Chitinimonas arctica: one gene and its partner. Each later gene encodes a partner of the first gene's protein in a complex. Links are inferred from orthologs where the notes say so. Each region holds a gene or a part of one and is shown on either strand. Other genes may lie near its edges. The genes, in order: tig and rpsG.

The links.
Region 2: the proteins of tig (region 1) and rpsG are in contact, whole or in part, in a crystal structure (PDB 3GTY), measured with the Thermotoga maritima proteins. The link is inferred for Chitinimonas arctica from one-to-one orthologs. Residues at the interface, in WP_004081061.1 of Thermotoga maritima: Glu122, Val124, Val129, Leu130, Tyr133, Glu188, Gly259, Ile262, Tyr263, Glu266, Ser270, Glu273, Gln274, Glu277, Arg308, Gln311, Ile312, Ser315, Tyr316, Glu325, Arg329, Arg336, Leu363, Phe366, Trp367, Arg373, Leu377, Arg381, Leu384, Glu387; in WP_004081843.1 of Thermotoga maritima: Lys34, Lys52, Lys55, Glu59, Arg62, Gln63, Glu66, Asn67, Lys69, Val71, Arg95, Ala109, Lys110, Lys111, Gly112, Arg113, Pro114, Glu117, Glu121, Ile124, Ala125, Tyr127, Asn128, Asn129, Thr130, Gly131, Lys135, Asp139, Arg142, Met143.

The regions. Positions count from the first base shown.
Region 1 is NZ_CP041730.1:1,461,677-1,469,774, reverse strand. What follows is about bases 4,325-7,266. They hold tig (trigger factor), read left to right. Parts: upstream 4,325-5,115; coding sequence 5,116-6,417; downstream 6,418-7,266. Other genes in these bases: clpP (ATP-dependent Clp endopeptidase proteolytic subunit ClpP), read left to right, coding at 6,545-7,192; gspN (type II secretion system protein N), read left to right, coding at 4,325-4,701. Outside these bases: purL (phosphoribosylformylglycinamidine synthase), read right to left, coding at 1-225; gltX (glutamate--tRNA ligase), read right to left, coding at 535-1,932; type II secretion system protein GspL, read left to right, coding at 2,337-3,500; FNU76_RS06465 (type II secretion system protein M), read left to right, coding at 3,497-3,967; more of gspN, read left to right, coding at 3,964-4,324; ATP-dependent Clp protease ATP-binding subunit ClpX, read left to right, coding at 7,289-8,098. UniProt on the Bacillus subtilis protein: Involved in protein export. Acts as a chaperone by maintaining the newly synthesized protein in an open conformation. Functions as a peptidyl-prolyl cis-trans isomerase.
Region 2 is NZ_CP041730.1:1,864,882-1,868,628, reverse strand. The notes cover bases 1-2,951. They hold rpsG (30S ribosomal protein S7), read left to right. Parts: upstream 1-1,216; coding sequence 1,217-1,687; downstream 1,688-2,951. Other genes in these bases: fusA (elongation factor G), read left to right, coding at 1,716-2,951; rpsL (30S ribosomal protein S12), read left to right, coding at 703-1,077; rpoC (DNA-directed RNA polymerase subunit beta'), read left to right, coding at 1-496. In the rest of the region: more of fusA, read left to right, coding at 2,952-3,747.

The DNA of each region.
Region 1 (8,098 bases):
GGAGCCGTTGGCGCGGGCCGGTTCGGCCGGATTGGCATCGTGCAGGATCTGCGCCAGCTTGGCTTCTTCATCCGCGTCGAGGGCGCCTTCCAGCTCGATGAAATGCCAGAACTCGGCGTAGGGGGCAAGGCCGCTGACGCCGGCCGCTTTCAGGCCGTTAGTCAGTTTGTCGAGGCGGAAGGCCGAGAGGGCAAGGCCCCCGCGCAGCTTGATGTGGGTGGGCATATGGAGCGAACCGGTCTGGTTGGGCTACGAGAGGCTGCGAATTTTACCGGAAAAGCCGTCCGGCTTGGTGACGCCTGCGGGCTAGCCGTGCAATGGCGCCGGCCGGCGGCATTTTTTACCATTCGCAAAGCTCAATCTAGTGCTTGTACCGGCCAAATGCCGCTTGTATTTACACAAATTTGCCAAAAGCGGCGCCGAAACCCGTCGTCGGCTTCCGCCTGCCCTGCCGTGCGGCAGCAAATCGGGGAAAAATAAGGGCCGCAGGTCGTAAACCATGCGGCCCTTTTCAGCGCGTGTTTCGCGTCGTGGCTATGCGTTCAGGACGGCATCCAGGCGTTTCAGTACTTCCTGCTGGCCAAGCAGCGCGAGCACCTGGTCGATCGACGGCGTCTGGGTGGTGCCGCACACGGCGGCCCGCAGTGGCATGGCAATCAGCGGCATCTTGACGCCTTCGGCGGCGACAAAGGTCTTGATGGCGGCGGACAGTGCGGCGGTTTCCCATTCGGTTTGCGCCAGGATGGCGCGGAATCGCGCCAGGCGCGCACGGCCTTCCTCGTTCAGATGCTGGGCGGCCAGTTCGGCCGGCGCCGCTTCGTGGCGATAGAAGTAGCCGGCTTGGGCGGCCAGGTCGACCAGGTTGCTGACGCGTTCCTTCAGCATGGCGATCACCGCCGGCAGGGCCGGGCCCTGTTCGGTATCGCAGCCCAGTTTGGTCAGGAACGGTCGGGTCAGTTCCGCCAGGCGGGCATTGTCCGCGGCTTTCATATGCTGTTGATTGATCCACAGCATCTTGTCCCGGTCGAAGCGTGAAGGACTGGGGCTGACGTTCTTCAGGTCGAACCATTCGACGAACTGTTCCAGGGTGAAGAATTCCTCGTCGCCATGGCCCCAGCCCAGCCGCGCCAGATAGTTGAGCAAGGCTTCCGGCAAAATACCCTGTTCGCTGTAATCCACCACGCTGACCGCATCGCGGCGTTTGCTCATCTTCTGGCCGTCCGCATTCAGGATCATGGGCAAGTGGCCGTAGATGGGCAGGGGGGCGCCAAGCGCAGCCAGGATATTGATTTGGCGCGGGGTGTTGTTGACATGGTCGTCGCCGCGGATGACATGGCTGATGCCCATGTCCCAGTCGTCCACCACCACGCAGAAATTGTAGGTGGGCGTGCCGTCCGGGCGGGCGATGATCAGGTCGTCCAGCTCGGCATTGCCGATCTCGATACGTCCCTTGACCGCATCATCCCAGGCGACAACCCCGTCGATCGGATTGCGGAAGCGGATGACCGGCGCCACGCCGGCGGGAATCTCCGGCAATTGCTTGCCGCGCTCGGGCCGCCAGCGGCGATCGTAGCGCGGCTTCTCGCCGCGCGCTTCCGCTTCGGCGCGCATCTGGTCCAATTCTTCGCGGCTGCAGTAGCAATGGTAGGCGGTGCCGGTGACCAGCATGTCCTTCAGTACCGCCTTATAGCGATCCATGCGCTGCATCTGATAGAACGGACCTTCGTCATAGCCAAGGCCCACCCAGTGCATGCCGTCCAGGATGGCTTGCACCGATTCCGGGGTGGAGCGTTCCAGGTCGGTGTCCTCGATGCGCAGCACGAATACGCCTTGCTGCTTGCGTGCGTACGCCCAACTGAACAGAGCGGTACGTACGCCGCCAATGTGCAGTAGGCCGGTGGGGGAGGGAGCGAAGCGGGTGCGAACGGTCATGATGGGCCGGTTTTGAAAGCGGAAAACCGGCATTTTACGCTATGGAAGCTCCGAACAAGTGGGAAGGCTGAGCGCTTGGAGCAGCACCCGGCAGAGCCGTGTGTTTGCGGACCGTGAATATCTCAACGATTCCTCGCTGATTTATCCCACTCTCCCTCACCCGGGCGGCCCCGCCCTCGCGCCGCGAGGGAGCCTCGCTTACGCTCGAGTGGTGATGTGTTCGGAGGTGCCGTAAAGACCGAGCTTCGGGGGCGATGAGGCATATCGTCGATTCGCGCCCGTCCCGGCGGCATTGTCGGAAAAGTTCTACAGCAACGCTTCTACGCCCTGTTGGGCCTCGCTGCCCGCCGGTGCTGTGTCATACTGGCGCGCATTTTCCCACCCACTTTCAAGCGGCCCCCGTCGTGACCATACTGCGACTCTTTCCTGCCGAATCCTCTTTACCCGCCAGTGCTGCGACCGAAGTCGCCTGGCGCACCCAGACCGGCAGCCAGATCGGCCATGGCCGTTCCGCCTTGAGCCAGCTGCCGGCTGCCAGCCGGGTCGAGCTGTTCCTCCCGCCGGCGAGGGTGTTGCGCGCCACCGTTACCCTGCCGAAAGGCGCCGGCCGCCAGGCTGGCAAACTACTGCCTTTCGCGCTGGACCAGGTTTTGCTGTCGGAGCCTGCGGAGCAACATCTAGCCCACCAGTTGGCCGGCGAGCAGTGCCGCGTCGCTGCTGTGCAGCGTGAATTCTTCGCCGAGCTGCTCAATACCCTGACCCAGGTCGGGCGCCGCCCACGTGCTGCCTGGGCGGCGGACGTCCTGGTGCCGGGCGATGGCGGCATGTTGCTTTGGTACGGCAATGGCTGGGCCAGGCGCAGCCAGGAAACCGCGCAATGGTTCGATGCGGCCTCGCCGACCGAACCGCCTGCGCTGCTGGTCGCCGCGCTGGGCGAGCTGGAGAGCCTGTCGCTGGCGATCGAGCCGGCCTTGGCCGAGCAGGTTGATCTGGCCCGCTGGCAACTCAGGCTGGGTTGCCCGGTGTCGCTGTACGCGGGCGATATCTTCGCCGCCACGGTCGAAAGCGACGCGATCAATCTGATGCAGGGCGAGTTTGCCGCCGGGGCGCAGATCGATGTGGACTGGCCTCGACTCAAACCGGCGGGCGTACTGGCCGGTAGCGCGCTCGCCCTTTGCCTGGTGACCTTGCTCGGCCAATGGTGGAGTTGGCGGAGCGAGGAGGGGGCGCTCAAGCAGAGTATCAATGGCGCCTTCAGCCAGGCTTTTCCCAATACGCCTATCGTCGATGCCCAGCTGCAATTGCAAACCATGTTGAGCAGCAAGGCCACCGCCGCACCAACCAGCAGTGGCGCCCTGACCGCGCTACTCAATACCGCTCCCCGCCTGATGGCGGGTGAGATCAAGCTGCTGGCGCTGGAGTATGCCGACGGGCGCTTCCAGGCCGAATACCTGGCCAAGCCCGAGCAATTGGCCGCACTGGTGCAAACCCTGTCGCAAAACGGCAAGGTGGAAACCAGCCCGAGCGGAAACGACCGTACCCGACTGAGCCTGACACCCAATCCATGAAATCCCATCTCGCTCCCCTGATCGAATTCTGGAAGCAGCGCAATACGCGCGAACGCGCCATTCTGGCCGCCGGTGGTGGCTTGTTGCTGCTTGCCCTGATCTATGGCCTGGTCATCGCGCCGGTAGCGCGCGAACGGGCTCGCCTGCAAGCCAGCCTGCCGGGCTTGCGGGCCGACGTGGCGCGTTTTCAGCGTGATCTGCAAGAAGCCAAGGGGCAGCCGGCCGGTGCAGCCAATAGCGGCGATATCTCAGCCCTGGTGATGGCGGCGGGTTGGCCCGCTGGCACCGCAACGGTCGATAGCAAGGATGACAAGCATGGCGCGGTGCACGCCAAGTCCGTCGCCTGGCCCAGCCTGACCGCGCTGATGGCGGCCGCCCAGTCGCAAGGCTGGAAGCTCAGCAAACTGTCGGTACGTTCACCGGATGGCACGGACACCGTCGATGCCGACCTGGAGTGGACGCGATGAAGCGGCTGACTTGGCCATGGTGGGTGGCGCTGGTGCTATTGACCCTGCTTTTCCTGGTGCTGCGCTTGCCGGCCAGTATCCTGGGCATGGTGGTGGCGGCGCAGACCGACGGTAAATTGCAGCTGGCGGCCAGCCAGGGCAGTCTGTGGCAGGGTTCGGCCCAGCCTATCCTGCAGGATGCGGCGCTGGCCGAGCGGCTGGAATGGGCCTGGCAGCCTGCCGGCCTGCTGCGCGGCAAGCTGGGCTATGCCATCAAACTCGACGGTGGCCAGGCGCTGCTGTCGTTTGGCTTGGGTGGGTTGGAACTGCGCGAGGCCGATCTGACCTTCGCCGCCGGCCCCTTGCTGCGGCTCGATGCACGCACCCGTGCCTATGGCCTTACCGGCCAGCTACGCGTGGCCAGTCCCGAGCTGCATTGGAAGGACGGCAAGCCGGTCGGCCAGCTCAGCGTGGATTGGCTGGGCGCGACTTCCACCCTGGTTCCCAGCCTCAATCCCTTGGGCGACTACCGTGCCACCCTGGTGCCGGCCGGCGACGGCTGGCGATTGCAGCTGGCGACCCTGGCGGGTGTGCTGCAATTGAATGGCGGGGGTGACTGGCAGGCGAAGCAGGGCCTTCGCGGTGAAGTCAGCCTGAAGGCCGCGCCTGGGGCGGAAGCACAGCTGGCTCCCTTCCTTGGCCAGATCGGGCCGGGCGGCCCGGATGCGGCGCGCACGATCAAATTTGGCGATTAGTGGGCGTGGCTTCTGTCGGAATGATGATCTGTGGTGTTTTTGCCGGTTCTCGCCTATAATCCTCGCCTCCTTGCCAAGGCAAGGTCGTGGGGGGGTTGGCGGAATTGGTAGACGCACCAGATTTAGGTTCTGGCGCCGCGAGGTGTAAGAGTTCGAGTCTCTTACCCCCCACCAGCTGCAAGCAAGGATGAAAAAGCCGCAATGGGATGCCCCCAGGCGGCTTTTTTTGTATGTCCGAAAGCGTCGGCGTACTGGCGCGCAACTACGCCTTGCCAATTACCGAAAAGTTTCAGACAATCGCGGGCTTAGTGTGGGAGAGGTGCCGAGCGCATTCTCCTACGCCACGGGATTATTTTAGTCGTCGGCACCTGCCGGCGGTTTGAGCGCATATTCGCAACACAGGATAGATTGACCATGCAAGCACAACTGGAAACGCTGGGCCAACTGGAGCGTCGTCTCGACTTCGCCATCCCGTCCGCCGATATCGAAACCGCCGTGGATGCCCGTCTCAAGAAGGTGGCGCGTAACGCACGTATCCAGGGCTTCCGCCCGGGCAAGGCGCCCATGAAGCTGGTGGCGGCCAATTACGGCATGCAGGTTCGCGAAGAAGTACTGGGCGAGCAAGTGCAATCGGCATTCGCCAAGGCAGTGCAGGCACAAGCGCTGCGCGTGGCGGGCTTCCCCCGTTTTGAAGGCAAGCCGGCCGAAGGCGATGCATTCAATTTCAGCGCCACCTTCGAGGTTTACCCCGAAGTCGTGGTGGGTGACCTGTCCGGCAAGGAAATCGAGCGTCCGGTATTGGCCGTGACCGATGCCGAAGTGGACAAGACCATCGAGATCCTGCGTAAGCAGCGCACCCGTTTCGATCGCGTCGAACGTGCCGCCGAGAAGGGCGATCGCGTGATCGTCGACTTCAAGGGCACCATCGACGGTGTCGCCTTTGCCGGCGGCTCCAGCGAGAACTATGCCTTCCAGGCTGGCGAAGGCCAGATGCTGCCGGAATTCGACAGCGCCGTGCTGGGCATGAAGGAAGGCGACAGCAAGACTTTCGACCTGTCCTTCCCGGCTGAATACCAAGGCAAGGAAGTGGCCGGCAAGACCGCCCAGTTCGAAGTCAGCGTGAAGAACGTGGCCGGCGCGCAAGTGCCCGAGCTGGACAGCGAATTCGCCAAGCTGCTGGGTATCGCCGATGGCGATGTGGCCAAGCTGCGCGCCGAGATCCGCAAGAACGTCGAACGCGAAGTGAAGCGTCGCCTGACCGCCCGTGCCAAAGAAGCGGTCATGCAAGCCCTGCTGGAAGTCAGCCCGATCGAAGTGCCGCGCGCGCTGATCGGCCAGGAAATCGGCCGTCTGGTCGAAAACGCCAAGCAGGAAATGCAACAACGCGGCTTCGACCCCAAGGACATGCCTTTCCCGCAGGAACTGTTCGAAGAACAAGCCAAGCGCCGCGTCAGCCTGGGCCTGATCCTCGCCGAAGTGGTGCGCGCCAACGGCCTGCAAGCCAAGCCGGAGCAGATCACCGCCATCGTCGAAGAATTCGCCGAGAGCTATGAGCATCCGGAAGATGTGGTCAAGTGGTACTATGCCAGCCGGGATCGCCTCGAAGGGCCGGAAGCACTGGCATTGGAAGACAATGTGGTTGAGTTTGTGTTTGCCAAGGCCAAGACGGTCGAAAAGCAGTTGGCATTTGATGAACTGATGGGCCAACAAGCCTGACGTTTGTCTAAAGTTCTAGCCGCTGCTTGAAAACGGGCTCGCCCGCCTTACCTTAAGATAGGTAAGTGCCGGCCGGGCCTTTTTTCATCCGGCACCCCTCTACGACTCGCCGATTGAGAAGGACAGCATGAGCAACTGGAATCCCGCCGACTGGCGCAATACCCAAACCGAACCACAGGGCCTCGGCTATGTGCCGATGGTGATCGAACAGAGTGGTCGCGGGGAGCGTGCCTACGACATCTATTCCCGCCTTTTGAAGGAACGGGTGATCTTCCTGGTAGGTCCGGTAAACGACGTCACCGCCAATGTGGTGGTCGCGCAGATGCTCTTCCTGGAATCCGAGAATCCGGACAAGGACATCTTCCTGTACATCAACAGCCCGGGCGGGTCCATCTCGGCCGGTATGTCGATCTACGACACCATGCAATTCATCAAGCCGGATGTTTCCACCCTGTGCGTGGGCATGGCGGCCAGCATGGGTGCTTTCCTGTTGCAGGCCGGCACCAAGGGCAAGCGTTTTGCCCTGCCCAATTCGACGGTCATGATTCACCAGCCACTGGGCGGTTACCAGGGCCAGGCGACCGATATCGAGATCCATGCCAAGTACATCCTCAGCCTGCGCGAGCGGCTGAACAAGCTGATGTCGGAGCACACCGGGCGTTCTCTGGAAGAGATCACCCGCGACAGCGACCGCGATAATTTCATGACTGCCGCCGAAGCCCAGGCTTATGGCCTGGTGGATCAGGTGATTACCTCGCGTCAGGCCCTTGCTTAAGCTTGTAGGCTTTCATCCCGTCGGACCGGCGCTGCCGGTCCGCAGGTTTTCCGAATACGGTCGCGTGAGCGATCGCTTAGCAATGGCGAGGTTGCCATGACCGATAAAGAAAAACTCCTTTACTGCTCCTTCTGCGGCAAGAGCCAGCATGAAGTACGCAAGTTGATCGCCGGACCGCAGGTTTTCATCTGCGACGAGTGTATCGAACTGTGCAACGATATCGTGCGCGAAGAGCTGCAAGGCGGCGGCGCCGCGACCAGCGCGGCCGCCAAGACGCCGGGCGGTAACAAGCTGCCCTCGCCGGCCGAGATACGCGCTTCGCTGGACCAGTATGTGATCGGCCAGGACAAAGCCAAGAAGACCTTGGCGGTTGCCGTATACAACCACTACAAGCGCCTTGCCAACCCGGCTGCCAAGGCGGGCGACGTGGAGCTGGCCAAGTCCAATATCCTGTTGATCGGGCCTACCGGTTCGGGCAAGACGCTGTTGGCGCAGACCCTGGCCCGCTTGATCGATGTACCCTTCGTGATGGCCGATGCCACCACGCTGACCGAGGCTGGCTATGTCGGCGAGGATGTCGAGAACATCATCGCCAAGCTGCTGCAAAAGTGTGATTGGGATATCGAGAAGGCGCAGCGCGGCATTATCTATGTCGACGAAATCGACAAAATTTCGCGCAAGTCCGACAATCCGTCCATCACCCGCGACGTATCGGGCGAAGGCGTGCAGCAGGCCTTGCTGAAACTGATCGAAGGGACGGTCGCGTCCATTCCTCCTTCGGGCGGCCGCAAGCACCCGAACCAGGAGTTCCTGCAGGTCGATACCACCAATATCCTGTTTATCTGCGGCGGCGCCTTCGACGGACTGGTCAATGTGATCCGCCAGCGTTCGCAAAAGGGCGGCATC
Region 2 (3,747 bases), 400 kb from region 1 along the record:
CCGCTATATCACCGAAGAAGTGCAGGAGGTGTATCGTCTGCAGGGTGTGAAGATCAACGACAAGCACATCGAGGTGATCGTTCGCCAGATGCTGCGTCGCGTGGTTATCTCCGATGCCGGCGATTCCGACTTCATCATGGGTGAGCAGGTCGAGCGCGCCGAAGTACTGGAAGCGAACGACAAGCTGGTTGCCGAAAACAAGCAGCCGGCACAGTTCGACAACATCCTGCTGGGTATTACCAAGGCATCCTTGTCCACCGACTCGTTCATTTCGGCGGCATCGTTCCAGGAAACCACGCGCGTGCTGACCGAAGCCGCGATCATGGGCAAGCGGGACGAGTTGCGCGGTCTGAAGGAAAACGTGATCGTGGGTCGCCTGATCCCTGGCGGTACCGGTCTGGCCTACCACAACAATCGTCGCCGTCTGCGTTCGGGCGAGTCCCGGCCCAGCGAATTGACGATGGCCGAGTCCGAAGCCGCACAGGAACAGGTCTGATTAGTAGCAAGCCGGTCGCTTCGGCGGCCGGTGTTTTGAGACGTCGATAGCCCTTCTGTCGGCCCATCGCCCCCGCGGCGATGGGCGGTCGGAGGGTTTGTTGACATTAAGCGTTTGATTTATCTATAATCCGCGCTCTTTTGTGGGGGCTGCCCTTTGTGCCGTACGCGCAAAGCGCGCCATTTTTTACTTTTGGGAAACAGATAATGCCAACCATCAACCAGCTCGTCCGTAAGGGACGTGTGGCGGAAACGGCCAAGAGCAAGGTTCCTGCGCTCGAAGCTTGCCCGCAGAAACGCGGTGTTTGCACGCGCGTTTACACCACTACTCCGAAGAAGCCTAACTCGGCCCTTCGTAAGGTAGCCAAGGTGCGCCTGACCAACGGTTTCGAAGTGATTTCGTACATCGGCGGTGAAGGCCACAATCTGCAGGAACACTCGGTCGTGCTGATCCGCGGCGGTCGTGTAAAAGACTTGCCAGGTGTGCGTTACCACACCGTGCGTGGCTCGCTGGATACCGCTGGTGTCAAGGGTCGTAAGCAGTCGCGCTCCAAGTACGGTACCAAGCGTCCCAAGGTCTGATGACCGGACGATGTCGCGCAGCAAGATGGCGCGACGGCGGCGAACTGCCCATGTGGGCGTCGTCGAGTAAGTGATCAGCCCCTTTGGGTGGTCGCGAGCGCAGTCGTTGCGCTCAACTGAATACAACTGAGGTTGAAATATGCCACGTCGTAGAGAAGTACCGAAACGCGAAGTATTGCCGGATCCAAAGTTCGGTAGCGAAGAATTGTCCAAGTTCATGAACGTCGTGATGCAGGACGGCAAGAAGTCGGTTGCCGAACGCATCGTTTACGGCGCGCTTGAAATCGTCGAAAAGAAGACTGGCAAAGCCCCCCTCGAGGTGTTCTCCCAAGCCCTCGGCAATGTGAAGCCAGTCGTCGAAGTGAAGAGCCGTCGCGTCGGTGGTGCAAACTACCAGGTGCCGGTTGAAGTGCGTCAGACCCGTCGGATGGCCTTGGCCATGCGTTGGCTGCGCGAAGCCGCCCGCAAGCGTGGTGAAAAGTCGATGGGTCAGCGTTTGGCTGGCGAATTGCTGGATGCGGCCGAAGGCCGTGGCGGCGCGATGAAGAAGCGTGACGAAGTTCACCGTATGGCCGAAGCCAATAAGGCCTTCGCCCATTATCGCTTCTAATTCACCCTTTTAAGCAAAGGTATTGGCTGTGGCACGCAAGACACCCATTGAACGCTACCGGAACATCGGTATTAGCGCGCACATCGACGCGGGTAAAACCACGACGACTGAGCGTATTCTTTTCTACACCGGTGTGAACCACAAGATTGGTGAAGTTCACGACGGCGCCGCCACCATGGACTGGATGGAGCAGGAGCAGGAGCGTGGTATTACCATTACCTCTGCTGCCACCACCACGTTCTGGAAGGGTATGGGCAACAACTTCCCGGAACACCGTATCAATATTATTGATACCCCGGGCCACGTCGATTTCACCATTGAGGTGGAGCGTTCGATGCGCGTGCTGGACGGTGCGTGCATGGTCTACTGCGCCGTGGGTGGTGTTCAGCCGCAGTCGGAAACCGTTTGGCGTCAAGCCAATAAGTACAAGGTGCCGCGTCTGGCCTTCGTGAACAAGATGGACCGTCAAGGCGCCAACTTCTTCCGCGTGGTCGAACAGATGCGCACCCGTCTGCGTGCGAACCCGATCCCGATCACCATTCCTATCGGCGCCGAAGATGGCTTCACCGGTGTGGTCGATCTGCTGAAGAACCGCGCGATCCTGTGGGATGACGCGACCCAGGGCATGAAGTTCGACTACGTCGAAATTCCGGCCGATCTGGTCGAGCTCGCCGCCGAATGGCGCGAGAAGATGGTCGAAGCGGCAGCCGAGGCTTCCGAAGAGCTGATGAACAAGTACCTGGAAGAAGGCGAACTCTCGGAAGAAGAGATCGTGTTCGGCCTGCGTACGCGTACCCTGGCTTGCGAAATCCAGCCGATGCTGTGCGGTACCGCCTTCAAGAACAAGGGCGTACAACGCATGCTGGACGCCGTGATCGAACTGCTGCCTTCGCCGGTTGACGTGTTGCCGGTGGCGGGTATCAACGATCGCGACCAGCCGGAAACCCGTATCGCTTCGGATGACGCACCGTTCTCGGCGCTGGCATTCAAGCTGATGAGCGATCCATACGTCGGTCAGCTGACCTTCTTCCGCGTGTACTCCGGTGTCGTGCAGTCCGGCGATGCTGTGTACAACTCGGTCAAGGCCCGCAAGGAACGCATGGGCCGTATCGTGCAGATGCACGCCAACGACCGTCAGGAAATCGATGAAGTGCGCGCTGGCGACATCGCCGCCGGTATCGGCCTGAAGGATGTGACCACCGGTGAAACCCTGTGTTCGCCCGACCACATCATCACGCTTGAGCGCATGGTATTCCCCGAGCCGGTGATTCACGTCGCCGTCGAGCCGAAGACCAAGGCCGACCAGGAAAAGATGGGCGTTGCCCTGAACCGCCTGGCCAAGGAAGACCCGTCGTTCCGCGTGCGTACCGACGAAGAAACCGGCCAGACCATCATGTCCGGCATGGGCGAGCTGCACCTGGAAATTCTGGTTGACCGCATGAAGCGCGAGTTCGGCGTTGAAGCCAACGTCGGCGCGCCGCAAGTGGCCTACCGTGAAACCATCACCAAGGTTGCCGAAGACATCGAAGGCAAGCATGCCAAGCAGTCGGGTGGTAAGGGTCAGTACGGCCATTGCGTGATCACCGTCGAGCCGTCGGGCGAAGGCAAGGGTTACCAGTTCATCGACGAAATCAAGGGCGGTACCATCCCCCGCGAATTCATCCCGTCGGTGGACAAGGGTATCCAGAACACGCTGAAGGCAGGCGTGCTGGCCGGCTTCCCGGTGGTGGACGTCAAGGTCCGCTTGACCTTCGGTTCGTATCACGATGTCGACTCGTCGCAAATCGCCTTCGAATTGGCCGGCTCGCTGGCATTCAAGGAAGCCATGCGTCGCGCCGGCCCGGTGATTCTTGAGCCGATGATGGCGGTTGAAATCGAAACGCCGGAAGACTACATGGGCGACATCATGGGCGATATCTCGTCCCGTCGCGGCATGCTGCAAGGCATGGATGACAATCCTGCCGGCGGCAAGATGATCAAGGCCGAAGTGCCTCTGTCCGAGATGTTTGGTTACTCGACCACCCTGCGCTCCATGTCGCAAGGTCGTGCCACCTACTCGA